DNA from 3 places in the Oceanisphaera ostreae genome. Region 1 is predicted to be linked to each of the others. Evidence: predicted binding sites of a transcription regulator. Region 1 holds the regulator's gene; each other region holds the start of a gene.

Region 1 (4,450 bases):
ACATTCAACCTTGCAAACTGCGGCGGACGGCACTGGGCAATAGGGGGTAGAGTGTGCAACGTAGCTGCTCTAGCTCGTCATGTCCTGCTTGAGCCTGATGGCCGTAACCTGCAGTTTCTAATGCCTCAGCCAGCATATTAAACAGCGTTTTGTCGAATAATTCAGGCGCCTGAATGCCGTGTAACATGGCTAGGTGTTCGGCGAGTTGCTGGCTGTTATCTTGCAGCTGCTGGCGCTCGACGCTGGGCTTTAGGCAGGCGACTACCACACTGTAGCGTTGCAACGAAGGTCGAATAATCCTTGCCAATAACAGTAGTTGCAGCTGTTGCTGTGGCTCAACCCACCAGCCTTGCTGGCGAAACTCCACTAAACCCAGTTGCTGTAATGCTGCTAACTGGCTCTCAAGTTGTGCCGATAACTCGCAGTGCGCCACATTAAGAAACAGCTCGGCTTTTAGCAGGGGGTATAAACGCTGTAAGCGTCGTAATAACTCGCTGGTAACAATGCCCTCATGACGCTCTATTAAAGTTGCTAACAGTGCCGGCAGGGCAAATAGATGCAGTATATTGTTGCGATAATAGCTCAACAGTACCGATTGGTGGCGATCAAGATAGATGATCTCCCCCAAGGTATTAGTTTCTTGCTCAAATTTTCCTAGTTCTAATGCTTGAGCCAGTAATTGTTCGCTTTGTTGTTCAGGAATAACCACGTGTTCGCTGTAAGGGCAAAGGCGCAGATAATCCAGATAGATCTGCATTTGTTGTTGCAGCTGCTGGCGAGTGAGGGCGTGGCGATCTGAAGTAAGCAGTGCGGTGGCACTTAGCGTGAGGCCATTTACGGCGGCGGCGGAATTAATGCGGGTCATTACCTCGCGGGCCAGCGGAGTGACTAGCTCGCGAGTGGTGCTGTGTGGTGCTGCCTCTGTATTTAGCCATTCGGCTAATGGCAATGGCTCACCAAAGTTGACGAAGCCACGGCCAAAGTTACGTAGCTTGCGAATGATGCCCAGCAGTTGCCAAACACTTTCTTTTTGCTTACTGCCACCTTGTAACTCTTTATGATAACTGGCCACTTCCATGACATGTTCATAGCCTAGATACACTGGGATTAAAGTGATGGGACGATCATTGTTTTGCATGGCGGCTTCGAGGGTCATCGACAGCATACCGGGCTTGGCAGGGAGCAAACGACCGGAGCGCGAGCGGCCGCCCTCGGCGAAGTATTCCACCGCATAGCCACGGCGAAATAATAAATTGAGATACTCCCGAAACACGGTGGCGTAAAGTCTGTTGTCTTTAAAGGTACGACGAATAAAGAAGGCCCCGCCACGACGAAATAAGGGGCCGGCAGGAAAGAAGTCCAAGTTGATGCCGGCCGCAATATGGGGCGGCACCATGCCTTGGTGATAAATCACATAAGACAGCAGTAAATAGTCCATGTGGCTGCGATGACAGGGCAAATAGACTAGCTCATGGCCTTCTTGAGCCAATTGCCGTACTCGCTCGGCGCCGGTTACCGACAGGCCGCGATAGAGTTTGTGCCAAAGCCAACCGAGTAATCGGTCGCCAAAGCGGATCAGCGGATAGGAAAAGTTAGAAGCAATTTCATTCATATAGGCCTGAGCCTGACGACGCGACGCTGCGATATCTTGTGATTGCTGCTGGCTATGCTCTTGTATGGCCTGCACTATGCCGTCGGTTTGCAATAATTGTGTTAGCAGCAGCTCTCTGTTTGGCAGTTTTGGCCCGGTGGCGGCCAGCCGTTGGCGGCTAAAATGAAGACGAGTAATGCGGGCTAGCTTATGAGCTAGATTAGGGTCGGCAGCCGAGCGCTCTTGAAGTTGGGTCAACAACAACGGCGCACTAAAACGTACCCGATTTTCTCTGCCCTTTAGCAGCACGATTAGCGCCTTGCGCAAGGCGCTAGGGGAACGACTGCGTACTATGCTCAGCGAAGACGCACGGTCACCTTCGCGGCCCGGTGCTCGGCCCCAGAATAGACTCACCGGAACTAGCTGAATGGGAGCCGGGTGCCGCTCTTGTGCCGCTAACAGTTGATTGAATTCAGCCAAGTAAGGGGTTGCGCCGCGAGCGCGACGACCTAAGCTGGCGGGTTTATCTAAGCAGATCACCCGGGGCTGGATGTGCGCTTCAATCGTTAAAGGCGCAAAAGGGCTCGGCAGGCCTAATTTTTCGCAGCAAAGCTCTAGTGTGAGTAAGTCTGAAATAGACGCCGTTTTTAAGATGTAAACAATCGGCTGCTCAAGATTGATGGCCAATTCGGCCACCGGATCGGCGGGCAGACTTTTATGGTTTACCAAGGTGGCAATTAACGGACGAAACAAGCGGCGAGCCCAAGAAGAACCGAACATCATACAACAGCAACCCCAATATTTATGCGGTGGGCAAGATTATCAGATCAGACCTCCGATGTCTTGACGCTACTGCAGCAGGATTTTGTACTTGCTCTGTTGAGTTTACTGGATATACTGACAGTAAGCTGTATAAAAAAACAGGTGTACTATGAAAGCCCTTACTCCGCGTCAGTCTCAGGTACTGGATATAGTTAAAGAACATATCCAACAAACCGGCATGCCACCCACCCGTGCCGAAATTGCCCGTACATTAGGCTTTAAATCGGCCAACGCCGCCGAAGAACACCTTAAGGCCTTGGCCAGAAAAGGTGTGATCACCATGATGCCGGGTACGTCTCGGGGCATTCGGTTAGTTGAAGAAGAGGAGCAAGAAGATGCGGGCTTACCGCTGATTGGTCGGGTGGCGGCCGGCGAGCCCATTCTGGCCCAGCAGCACATAGAGAGCCATTATCAGTTAGACCCTGCGCTGTTTCATCCTGCCGCCGACTTTTTGCTGCGAGTAAAGGGGATGAGTATGAAGAATATCGGCATTATGGACGGTGATCTGCTGGCGGTGCACAAAACCCAGGAAGTTCGTAATGGCCAAGTAGTGGTGGCACGGTTAGACGACGAAGTAACGGTAAAGCGTTTTCAGCGTAAAGGCAGCAAGGTGAGCTTGCTTCCCGAAAATGACGAGTTGTCACCTATCGAAATCGACCTGCGCAGCCAAGAGCTAATTATCGAAGGGCTGGCGGTAGGCGTTATCCGCAACGCCGACTTCTAAGCTTTTTACCGCCGTTTAAATTGGGGCTGCCATGCGGCCCCAATGTCCTATATTTTGCCTGCTTATGCCTCGTTCAGTGACCTTTTTAGGTCATGCTGCCGTTTTTGGTCTAATACTCCCACCTAAAATAATTCAACTCTACAAGACATCAGTCCCCGCGATTTAGTTTTAACTCCTCACTCAATCTTTACGTGATTTTCTTCTGTCTGCTTTCTTTTTTCGCTTTTGATGCTTTACTTGTTGTGAGTGTTGGGTCGGTGAGGAATGAGTCTGGCCACTCGGTTTTACACGATAAGTACACCAAAATTCAGGATGAAACTGGGGGTGCGTGGTGAAGCTAATTTTTCTGCTGTTATTCTTGCTGATATCCCTGCCAATGCGAGCGCAAACACGCTTCAATATGACTGAAGGGGTCACTGATATCAGCCAAGAGGTATATGGGCTGCATATGATCATTCTCATCATCTGCGCCGTGATTGGAGTGGTGGTGTTCGGCGTTATGTTTTGGGCCATTATTCACCATCGCAAATCTAAAGGTGCCCAAGCTGCTCAGTTTCACGAAAGCACTAAGGTCGAAATTATTTGGACCATTATTCCCTTTATCATTTTGATTGCCATGGCGATTCCTGCCACCCGTACTTTGGTTGCGATGGAAGATGCCAGCGAATCGGATCTCACGGTGCAAATCACCGGCTCGCAATGGAAGTGGCACTACCGTTATTTTGATCAAGGAGTGGAGTTTTATAGCCGCATTGGCACCTTGCCAGAGCAAATTACAGGGCAGGTGGCTAAGGGAGAAAACTACTTACTTGAAGTTGATTACCCTTTGGTATTACCTACCGACCGAAAAGTTCGTTTTCTTATAACCTCGGATGACGTCATTCACTCTTGGTGGGTGCCGGCGTTTGCGGTGAAAAAAGATGCGGTGCCTGGCTTTATTAACGAATCTTGGACCCGTATCAACGACCCCGGTATTTATCGCGGCCAGTGTGCCGAGCTGTGCGGTAAAGATCATGCCTTTATGCCGATAGTAGTGGATGCTCGAACCGGCGATGAGTTTGATGGATGGCTGGCGAGTGCGCAGGAAAAACAAGCCCAAGATAAAGCCGATGAGCAAAAACTGCTGGCAATGGAAATGTCGATGGATGAGCTGATGCAGCAAGGCGAACAGGTCTATCAGCGTACTTGCGCCGCGTGTCACCAAGCAAATGGCGAAGGTATATCCGGTGCTTTTCCGGCTCTTAAAGGTAATGAGTTGATCCTCAAAGATAAGGCGGCCCATCTGAATATCGTGCTGTACGGAAAAACCGGCA
Region 2 (4,450 bases), on a different contig from region 1:
GCTAATGCCTATGATATGGTTATTAACGGCTACGAAGTGGGCGGTGGCTCGGTGCGTATTCATAACAGTGAAATGCAGCAAGCTGTGTTCCGTCTGTTGGGCATTAATGCCGAAGAGCAACAAGAGAAATTTGGCTTCTTGCTTGAAGCGCTAAAATACGGCACGCCACCTCACGCTGGTTTGGCCTTTGGCCTAGACCGATTAGTAATGCTGCTGACCGGTACCGACAATATTCGTGATGTGATTGCCTTCCCGAAAACCACGACCGCGTCTTGTTTGCTGACCGATGCGCCAAGCCTTGCGAATCCTGACTCATTGCTTGAGTTGGCTATTCGCACCGAGTTGCCGCCTAAAGCGGACAAGTCTCAAAAAAACGACAAGGCAGATAGCTAAGTTATGGCCTTTAAGCACCCAGAATCAGTATTAATCCTGATCCATACGGATGATCAGGTTTTGCTGTTACAACGGTTAGATAATTCAGACTTTTGGCAATCGGTGACGGGGAGTTTGGAGCTGGGCGAAACCCGATATCAAGCTGCCGTGCGCGAGTTGGCGGAAGAAACCGGCTTGCAACTGGGTGCTGGCGTCGAATTAATTGAAACTGGACGCCGGGTGCGCTTTGAAATTTACCCTCGTTGGCGGCATCGTTACCGCCCTGGGGTTACCCATAATTGGGAATATGAATTTTATTTACGTCTGTCGAGCCCACAATTGGTGGAGTTAACTGAGCACCAAGCGCAGTGTTGGCTACCATTGGAGCAAGCTCGTGAACGAGCCAGCTCTTGGACCAACAAGTTAGCCATCGACAGGCTGATTAACAATACTAAGGGAGATGATACTGATGGCAGGTCATAGTAAATGGTCCAATATCAAGCACCGCAAGGCGGCGAAAGATGCTCAACGCGGTAAAATCTTCACCAAGCTTATTCGAGAGCTAACTACTGCGGCCCGTGAAGGCGGGTCGGATGTGGGCACTAACGCACGCTTACGTGCGGCCGTGGATAAAGCATTGTCGAATAACATGACCCGCGACACCGTAGACCGCGCGGTAAAACGCGGTGCCGGTGAGTTAGATGGCGTGGTATTAGAAACCGTGATTTATGAAGGCTACGGCCCCGGTGGCACTGCCGTTATGGTGGAGTGCATGACCGATAACCGTAACCGTACGGTGGCAGAAGTGCGCCATGCCTTTTCTAAAAGTGGTGGCAACTTGGGCACCGACGGCTCGGTGGCGTATTTGTTTGAGAAAAAAGGCGTCATTAGCTATCAGGATCTAGATGAAGAAACCCTGATGGAAGCGGCATTAGAAGCCGGTGCCGATGACGTAGAAGTACATGACGACGGCTCGATTGATGTTTATACCCAGTGGGAAGAGTTTGGCCAAGTTAAAGACGCACTGGATGGCGCAGGTCTGGAAGCGGTTAATGCGGAAGTGACGATGATCCCGACTACCAGTGCCGAGCTGGATGAAGACACGGCGCCTAAGTTTATGCGTCTGATCGACATGCTAGAAGATGCTGACGACGTGCAAGAGGTGTATCACAACGCCGATATCTCCGACGAATTGGCGGCCCTGCTGTAAGCACTAAGCCGGAAGCCTTAAGCGGGAAGCTGGAAGCTGGAAGCCTGAAGTCTGAAGCTGGAAAACCTCTAGCTTTTAGCTCTTCACTTCTAGCTTTTAGCTTTTAGCTTCTAGCTGACGGCTTAAAGCTTACCGCTGTCAGTTATGGCCATTATATTGGGTATCGACCCAGGCTCTCGCATTACCGGTTATGGCGTGGTTCGCCAAACCGGTAATAAAATGACCTACCTTGGCTCGGGCTGCATTCGCATGACCGACACCGCGCTGGCACCGCGACTAAAAAAAATTTACGACGGTGTAAGCGAAATTATTCTACAGTTTCAGCCAGATTTATTTGCCATAGAGCAAGTATTTATGGCGAAAAACCCCGACTCGGCACTTAAGCTTGGCCAAGCCCGAGGTGCGGCTATTGTTGCCGCCGCCAATGCGGGGTTAGAAGTTGCCGAGTATTCGGCACGGCAAATTAAACAAGCGGTAGTGGGGCAGGGCGGTGCTGATAAGGCGCAAGTGCAACACATGGTTGTTAGACTATTAAGCCTGCCCGGCACCCCCCAAGAAGACGCCGCCGATGGCCTCGCCGTCGCCTTGTGCCACGGCCACACTTACCAAAGCCTGATCAGCATGGCCGGCCAAGTAAAAGGCACAGTACGTGGGCGAATGCGGTAAACAAAGCCGTTAGCGGTAAGCTTTCAGCTGTCAGAAAAAACCAGGGCCAACAAGGACGGTGGTTTTTGTAGGGTGACGCTTTAGCTGGCACTCCCGTCTCGGCGGGATTTTAAAGTCATCCTGCTCCACAGGACCAACAGCTGAAGCGTTGGACTACAAAAGACGGTGTTTATCTTTAACTTCCAGCTTACCGCTTAAAGCTTTCAGCTTTGTTTACTGGATATTTATCCAGTTATTTATTATTCTGAGGCATTGCACCTTGGGTTAGGAGACTTGCCGTGATTGGTCGGTTAAAAGGGATTGTCAGCGAAAAGCAGGCCCCTGAAATTTTACTGGATATAGGCGGTGTGGGGTACGAAGTAACCATGCCCATGAGCTGTTTTTATGAATTACCCAATGTGGGTGAGATGGCCACGGTGCTAACGCACTTTGTGGTGCGTGAAGACGCTCAGCTATTATTTGGCTTTAATACCAAAACCGAACGCGCGCTGTTTCGTGAGTTAATTAAAACCAATGGCGTGGGCCCCAAGCTGGCGCTGGGTATCATGTCGGGCATGACGGCAGATCAGTTTATTTATCATATTGATCAGGGTGATATTAACGCCTTGATTAAGCTGCCTGGTGTTGGTAAAAAAACAGCCGAGCGCTTGATTATAGAAATGCGTGATCGCCTGAAAAACTTTGGCGGTTTCGACCTCTTTAACCCAGCACCGGATACCACGACCCAAGCAGGCCAAATTGACGGCGCTAAAAGCGAGGCTGTCGCCGCCTTGCAAGCCTTGGGCTATAAAGCGAATCAGGCCGAACAAATGGTGACTAAAGTGGCAAAGCCCGGGTTAGATGTAGAACAGCTGATCCGCGAAGCCTTGCGCAGCATGGTGTCTTAGATGATAGAAGCAGACCGCTTTATTGATCCTGCTCCCTTGCAGGAAGAGGAAGTGATTGATCGCGCCATTCGTCCCAAGACCTTGGCGGATTATCGCGGCCAGGATCATGTGCGCAGCCAAATGGAAATTTTTATTGAAGCCGCGCGTCGTCGTGAAGAAGCGCTCGATCATCTGCTGATTTTCGGGCCTCCGGGCTTGGGTAAAACGACTTTGGCCAACATAGTGGCCAATGAAATGGGCGTGAGCATTAAAACCACCTCGGGCCCGGTGTTAGAAAAAGCCGGTGACTTGGCCGCCATGCTCACTAACCTAGAAGCAGGCGATGTGCTGTTTATTGATGAAATACATCGTTTAAGCCCGGTAGTCGAAGAAATTTTATATCCGGCGATGGAAGACTATCAGCTGGATATTATGATTGGTGAAGGCCCGGCCGCACGTTCTATTAAGCTGGAATTACCGCCCTTTACCTTGGTGGGTGCTACCACCCGAGCGGGATCGCTCACTTCACCGTTGCGGGACCGTTTTGGCATAGTGCAACGGCTCGAGTTTTATCAGGTGGCTGACTTAGCGCATATTGTTAGCCGCAGTGCCGATAAGTTAGGCCTAGTGATTGATGATGAAGGCGCTTATGAAATGGCGCGTCGAGCTCGCGGTACACCGCGTATTGCCAACCGCTTATTGCGCCGTGTGCGCGACTTTGCCGAGGTAAAAGGTACTGGCGATATTAATGCTGATATTGCCGGCCGAGCGCTGGATATGCTGGATGTAGATAAGCAAGGGTTCGACTACATGGACCGCAAGTTACTGATGGCGCTGTTAGACAAGTTTATGGGCGGCCCTGTGGGACTGGATAACTTAGCGGCTGCTATTGGTGAAGAAAAAGAAACCATTGAAGATGTAATCGAGCCCTACTTGATCCAACAAGGCTTTTTACAACGCACTCCCCGCGGTCGCATGGCCACCCCCCGCGCCTACCACCACTTTGGTTTTGAACTGCCAGAAGGGCGGTTGATAGCGCCCAGCACCAAGCACCAAGCACCAAGCTAACACAAAGCCTAAACCCTGTTTTTGCCACGGAATACACGAACAAAGGGCAAAGGAAGCTAGAAGCGATAAGGCTGAAACTAAAAGCAAATACCGAATCTACATATTCGGTGTCTTTTAACTCGATCTCAGCTTTAAGCTCACAGCTGTCCGAAGGGCTCGGTTTCACCAATAAGATTACTTTCGCCTAAGCAGTCCGGCATAACTTATGTGGATTCAGGGTTCCCGTCCCCGCCTACGCGAGGATGACGTTCCTTCGGGAATGACACTC
Region 3 (4,450 bases), on a different contig from region 1:
GGTTTGCGACTGGAGTGCTTTAAGCCTACTTATATTAGGCTTGAGTACCTTAAGCTTGGGTATCGATGGCCGGCCCTTTGGCCACCATGACCATGGCGGGGCGCAGTACGCGGCCATTAAGCTCATATCCTTTCATCATGACTGCCACGACTGAGTTAGGCGCAACGTCGTTGCTTTCTACCATGCTCATGGCCTGATGCTTATTCGGGTCAAATGGCGTGCCAGTAGGGTCTATCTGCAATACGCCAAATTTTTCTACCGTGCTTAACAGAGACTGCAGCGTCAGCTCCACCCCTTCATACACCGCTTTAAAGGCATCGCTTTCTTTATCTGTGTGCTCAAGGGCGCGTTCTAAGCTGTCGATAACGGGTAATAACTCGTTGGCAAACTTTTCCAATGCAAACTTTCGTGCCTTTTCTACATCTTGTGCAGCACGGCGGCGCAAGTTTTCCATTTCAGCCAACGCGCGCAATGCATTATCTTTTTCCGTCTGGGCGCTGCTGGTCGCATCCGCTAGTTGTTGCTCCAGTTCGGCTACATAAGCTGCATCCGGCAAGGACTGCTCTGCCTCTTCCGATGCCTCAGCATTTGTATCTACGGTCAGCGGCTCTTGCTCAGCAGCCTGCTCTGTATCAACCTGATGTTGTTTATCGCTCATGTGATCTCCCATATATAAATTCTTGCCTGCAGCCTATATGGGGGAGGCGAGATCAAAATTCAAGAGAATATGTTGGCAATTCTTGATCACTCGCTCGCTCTCAGACACAGTGTTAATTAGAATGAGGCATAACACGGCTAAGAAAGTACTGGCCGACCTGCCTACCTTACCCTTCAGCTAGGTCTATATATCGATGGATACCGAATTTAATACCATAGCCCTTATCGGCAAACCCGATCATGAGGGAGCCAACCAAACTCTGGTTGCCTTGTATAAGCACCTTATTGGTTTGGGGATTAACGTTGTTATAGAGCGACGAGTAGGCGAGCAGCTAAGGCTTGACGATGTTGAGCTATTAGAAATGGTTGAGCTAGGGGAACGCGCCGATTTGGCCATCGTGGTCGGCGGCGACGGTAATATGTTGGGTGCCGCACGTGTTCTAGCTAGATTTGATGTGGCGGTGGTGGGCGTTAACCGAGGCAACCTCGGCTTTTTAACCGACTTGTCACCCGACAGCTTTGAGCAGCCCCTTGACCGCCTACTAGCCGGTGATTATCAAGCCGAAAATCGCTTTTTACTCGAAGCCCAAGTACACAGACACGGCCAGCTAAAGGCCAGTAATACCGCCATGAACGAGGCCGTATTACACCCGGGTAAAATCGCCCATATGATTGAGTTTGAGGTGTACATTAATGGTCATTTTATGTACAGCCAGCGCGCCGATGGCATGATTGTGGCCACCCCTACGGGCTCTACCGCCTACTCTTTATCTGCCGGTGGCCCCATTGTGACCCCTAACCTTAATGCTATTACGTTAGTGCCGATGTTTCCGCACACTTTAAGTTGTCGGCCCATTGTTATCGACGCCGACTCTCACGTAAAGCTGGTGCTGTCTCCTAACAATAGAACCGGGCAAATGCTAGTAAGTTGCGACGGCCACGTATCGCTGGCAGTGCAACCGGGCGATGAAATTCATATCAACAAGAGTCCCCATAAACTCAAGCTACTTCACCCACGTGGCCACAATTATTTTGAAGTACTGCGCAGTAAACTAGGCTGGGGCAGTAAGCTTTTTTAGTGTCGATTGTTGAAAAAATCATGGCCAAAAGCAGAGAAATACCGAAGCTGCTTTGGCCATGTTGTCCCCTTTACTCTTCAATCGACGGTTTGCTTTTACTAATAAAACCTCTTCGTTCTTGCCGCCTTTCTCATCTTAATTTTTCTGTGCTTCTCATAAATAAAGAAGCGTGCTCTTCCATGGCAAAATATTTTAACCTTCTCTTTTTACTAAAAACTTAACACTCAAAATTCAAAACTGCCTTGCCACTGTACAAAACAACAGTATACTGTATTTATACACAGTAACCCTTGTGCAGAGGTTCTATCATGTTACTTCAGCTCACCATCAGTAATTTTGCCATCGTCTCTTTTCTTGAGTTGGACTTACGTGCCGGCATGACCAGCATCACCGGCGAAACGGGAGCAGGCAAGTCAATCGCCATCGACGCGTTAGCCCTCGCCCTGGGCGAGCGGGCAGATACCGACACCGTTAGGCCCGGTGCCGATAAAGCCGATATTAGCGCACGCTTTCGCATCGACAAGCTACCTAAAGTAAAGGCATGGCTCAGTGAACAAGAGCTGGACGAGCAAGATGAATGCATTCTGCGCCGCACCTTAAACCGCGAAGGTCGCTCTCGTGGTTACATAAATGGCACACCGGTACCACTGGCTCAGCTAAAAGCTCTGGGGGCATTACTGATCAATATTCATGGTCAGCATGCCCATCAGGCGTTGCAAAAAACCGACTACCAGCGAGGTTTGCTGGATGCCTACGCCGGGCATCACCAGTTAATACAAAAATCGAGTAAGTACTACCAGCAATGGCGTCAACTGACCAACGAGCGCCAACAGCTGCAAAACGATCAAGTTCAATGGCAAGCACAGCGCCAACTGCTGGAGTATCAAGTGGCTGAGCTGGATGAGCTGGCACTCGATGCGGAGGAATTTCCTACCTTAGAGGCCGAGCACACTCGACTGGCAAACGGGGCCGAATTGCTTAACGACTGCCAGCTGGCACTGAATGTGCTAGCCGATAGTGAAGAAAACAATGCGTTACAACAATTACGCCACGGCTTGAAACTCGTCACCGAACTCTGCCAAATGGACGCTCGCTTATCAGCCATACAAGAGATGCTCGAAAGCAGCCAAATACAGCTTGAAGAAGGCCATGGTGAATTAAGCCGCTACTTAGACCGGTTAGAGCTTGATCCCGAACGCCTGCACGAGGTGGAATCGCGTATGGCAAAGGTGATGGAGCTGGCACGCAAGCACCATGTACTTCCTGGTGAGTTGCATCGCTTTCATCAAAGCATTGCCACCCAACTCGCAGCAATGGATCACAATGACAGTCGTCTGCAAGAGCTAGCCGAAGAAGTAGAATACGCAAAAGAGCAGTTTTTATTAGCCGCCGAACGATTGAGCCAAAGCAGGCAGCGTTATGCACTGTCACTGAATAAACAAATTACCGCCAGCCTTCATCAACTCAGCATGGAGCATGGGCGCTTTGAAATGACAGTCACCGCCGATAAAACTGCCGGTTATTCTCCCTTGGGAATAGATAAGGTTGAGTTTTTGGTTAGCACGAACCCAGGCCAACCCATGAGCCCAATGGCGAAAGTGGCATCCGGTGGCGAGCTGTCACGTATTAGCTTGGCTATTCAAGTTATTACCGCGCAAAAAGTTGAAACCCCCACTCTTATTTTTGATGAAGTAGATGTCGGTGTCAGTGGCCCAACCGCAGCAGTCGTCGGCAAGTTATTACGCCAGTTAGGTGACTCTACACAAGTGTTGGTGATCACTCACCTGCCCCAAGTGGCAGGCAATGGTCATCAGCATTACTTTGTCAGCAAAGACAGTGCCGATAATGTGACCCAAACCCGTATGCAAGAGTTGGATAACGATAGCCGCCTAAACGAACTAGCGCGATTACTCGGTGGCAATAAAATTACCGAGAACACCCTAGCCAACGCCCGAGAGTTATTGGTGAGTGAAGCGTAAATAAAGCGGTTAGCGTGTCTCTACTGTCACAAATAATCTCAGCACTCAGACGCAACTGGGTAGCCTCCTCCGACACGCTGCAAGCACCTCCCTGTGACGCTCAAACACATGACATCCCTGTCATGTGATGGTCGGCTGAGGCTATCCCAGCGGCTTCTTCTTTAGGCATCGAAATTGTCGGCTGACGGCATTCACAGGCAACTCTACAGCTTATAGGAGGGCAGAGGGTATCTGCTCAGCCGACCATCTGCGCCAAGGATGGCGCGGCTGAGCCCCCAGGGAGGGGTTTACGGCGAGTCGGAGGAGTGGTGCCCTTCCTGACTTATCGCATTAATACCAAAAAAAGTGATTGCAAAGAGATGGACGGTATTAGCTTACACCAGTCGGCGGGCGGCGCCGATGACGATCTCAATGGCTTGCTGCTCGGTGTTTTGCATCGTGGTTTCGTTAGGGATTTCTTGCTGGGTACGGTTAACAATAACGCCGGCTACACAGCCCGCCTTAAGACCCATGCTGGCACACATGGTAAATAAAGTGGCCGACTCCATTTCGTAATTCAGCACTCCCAGCGCCTGCCATTCTTCCATACTGCCCTGCAGGTGACGTGGTACACGAGCAGAAAACGTGTCGTAGCGCTCCTGTCCCGGATAAAAAGTATCAGACGACGCCGTAATCCCTACATGAGGACTAAGCCCCAGCTCTCGCGCCGCATCAACTAACGCACAGCTACAATCA

Evidence for each region. Region 1 encodes LexA, which represses DNA repair genes until DNA is damaged. Its sites were predicted from a motif close to ANCTGTNTNNNNANACAGNT; they were not measured.
Region 2: ruvA (Holliday junction branch migration protein RuvA) is a predicted target of LexA. The motif match lies at 2,463-2,482, and genes of this name have one in related genera.
Region 3: recN (DNA repair protein RecN) is a predicted target of LexA. The motif match lies at 2,003-2,022, and genes of this name have one in related genera.

Annotation. Positions count from the first base shown of each region.
Region 1 covers NZ_JBHTJS010000028.1:19,577-24,026, reverse strand. Annotated here, with positions in the region: gene plsB (glycerol-3-phosphate 1-O-acyltransferase PlsB) at 5-2,374, opposite strand; gene lexA (transcriptional repressor LexA) at 2,523-3,137, shown strand; gene coxB (cytochrome c oxidase subunit II) at 3,469-4,450, shown strand, end outside.
Region 2 covers NZ_JBHTJS010000056.1:6,451-10,900, reverse strand. Annotated here, with positions in the region: gene aspS (aspartate--tRNA ligase) at 1-393, shown strand, start outside; gene nudB (dihydroneopterin triphosphate diphosphatase) at 397-855, shown strand; gene ACFQ1C_RS13610 (YebC/PmpR family DNA-binding transcriptional regulator) at 842-1,582, shown strand; gene ruvC (crossover junction endodeoxyribonuclease RuvC) at 1,727-2,248, shown strand; gene ruvA (Holliday junction branch migration protein RuvA) at 2,527-3,135, shown strand; gene ruvB (Holliday junction branch migration DNA helicase RuvB) at 3,136-4,182, shown strand.
Region 3 covers NZ_JBHTJS010000025.1:83,984-88,433, reverse strand. Annotated here, with positions in the region: gene grpE (nucleotide exchange factor GrpE) at 50-658, opposite strand; gene nadK (NAD(+) kinase) at 852-1,736, shown strand; gene recN (DNA repair protein RecN) at 2,045-3,715, shown strand; gene udp (uridine phosphorylase) at 4,090-4,450, opposite strand, start outside.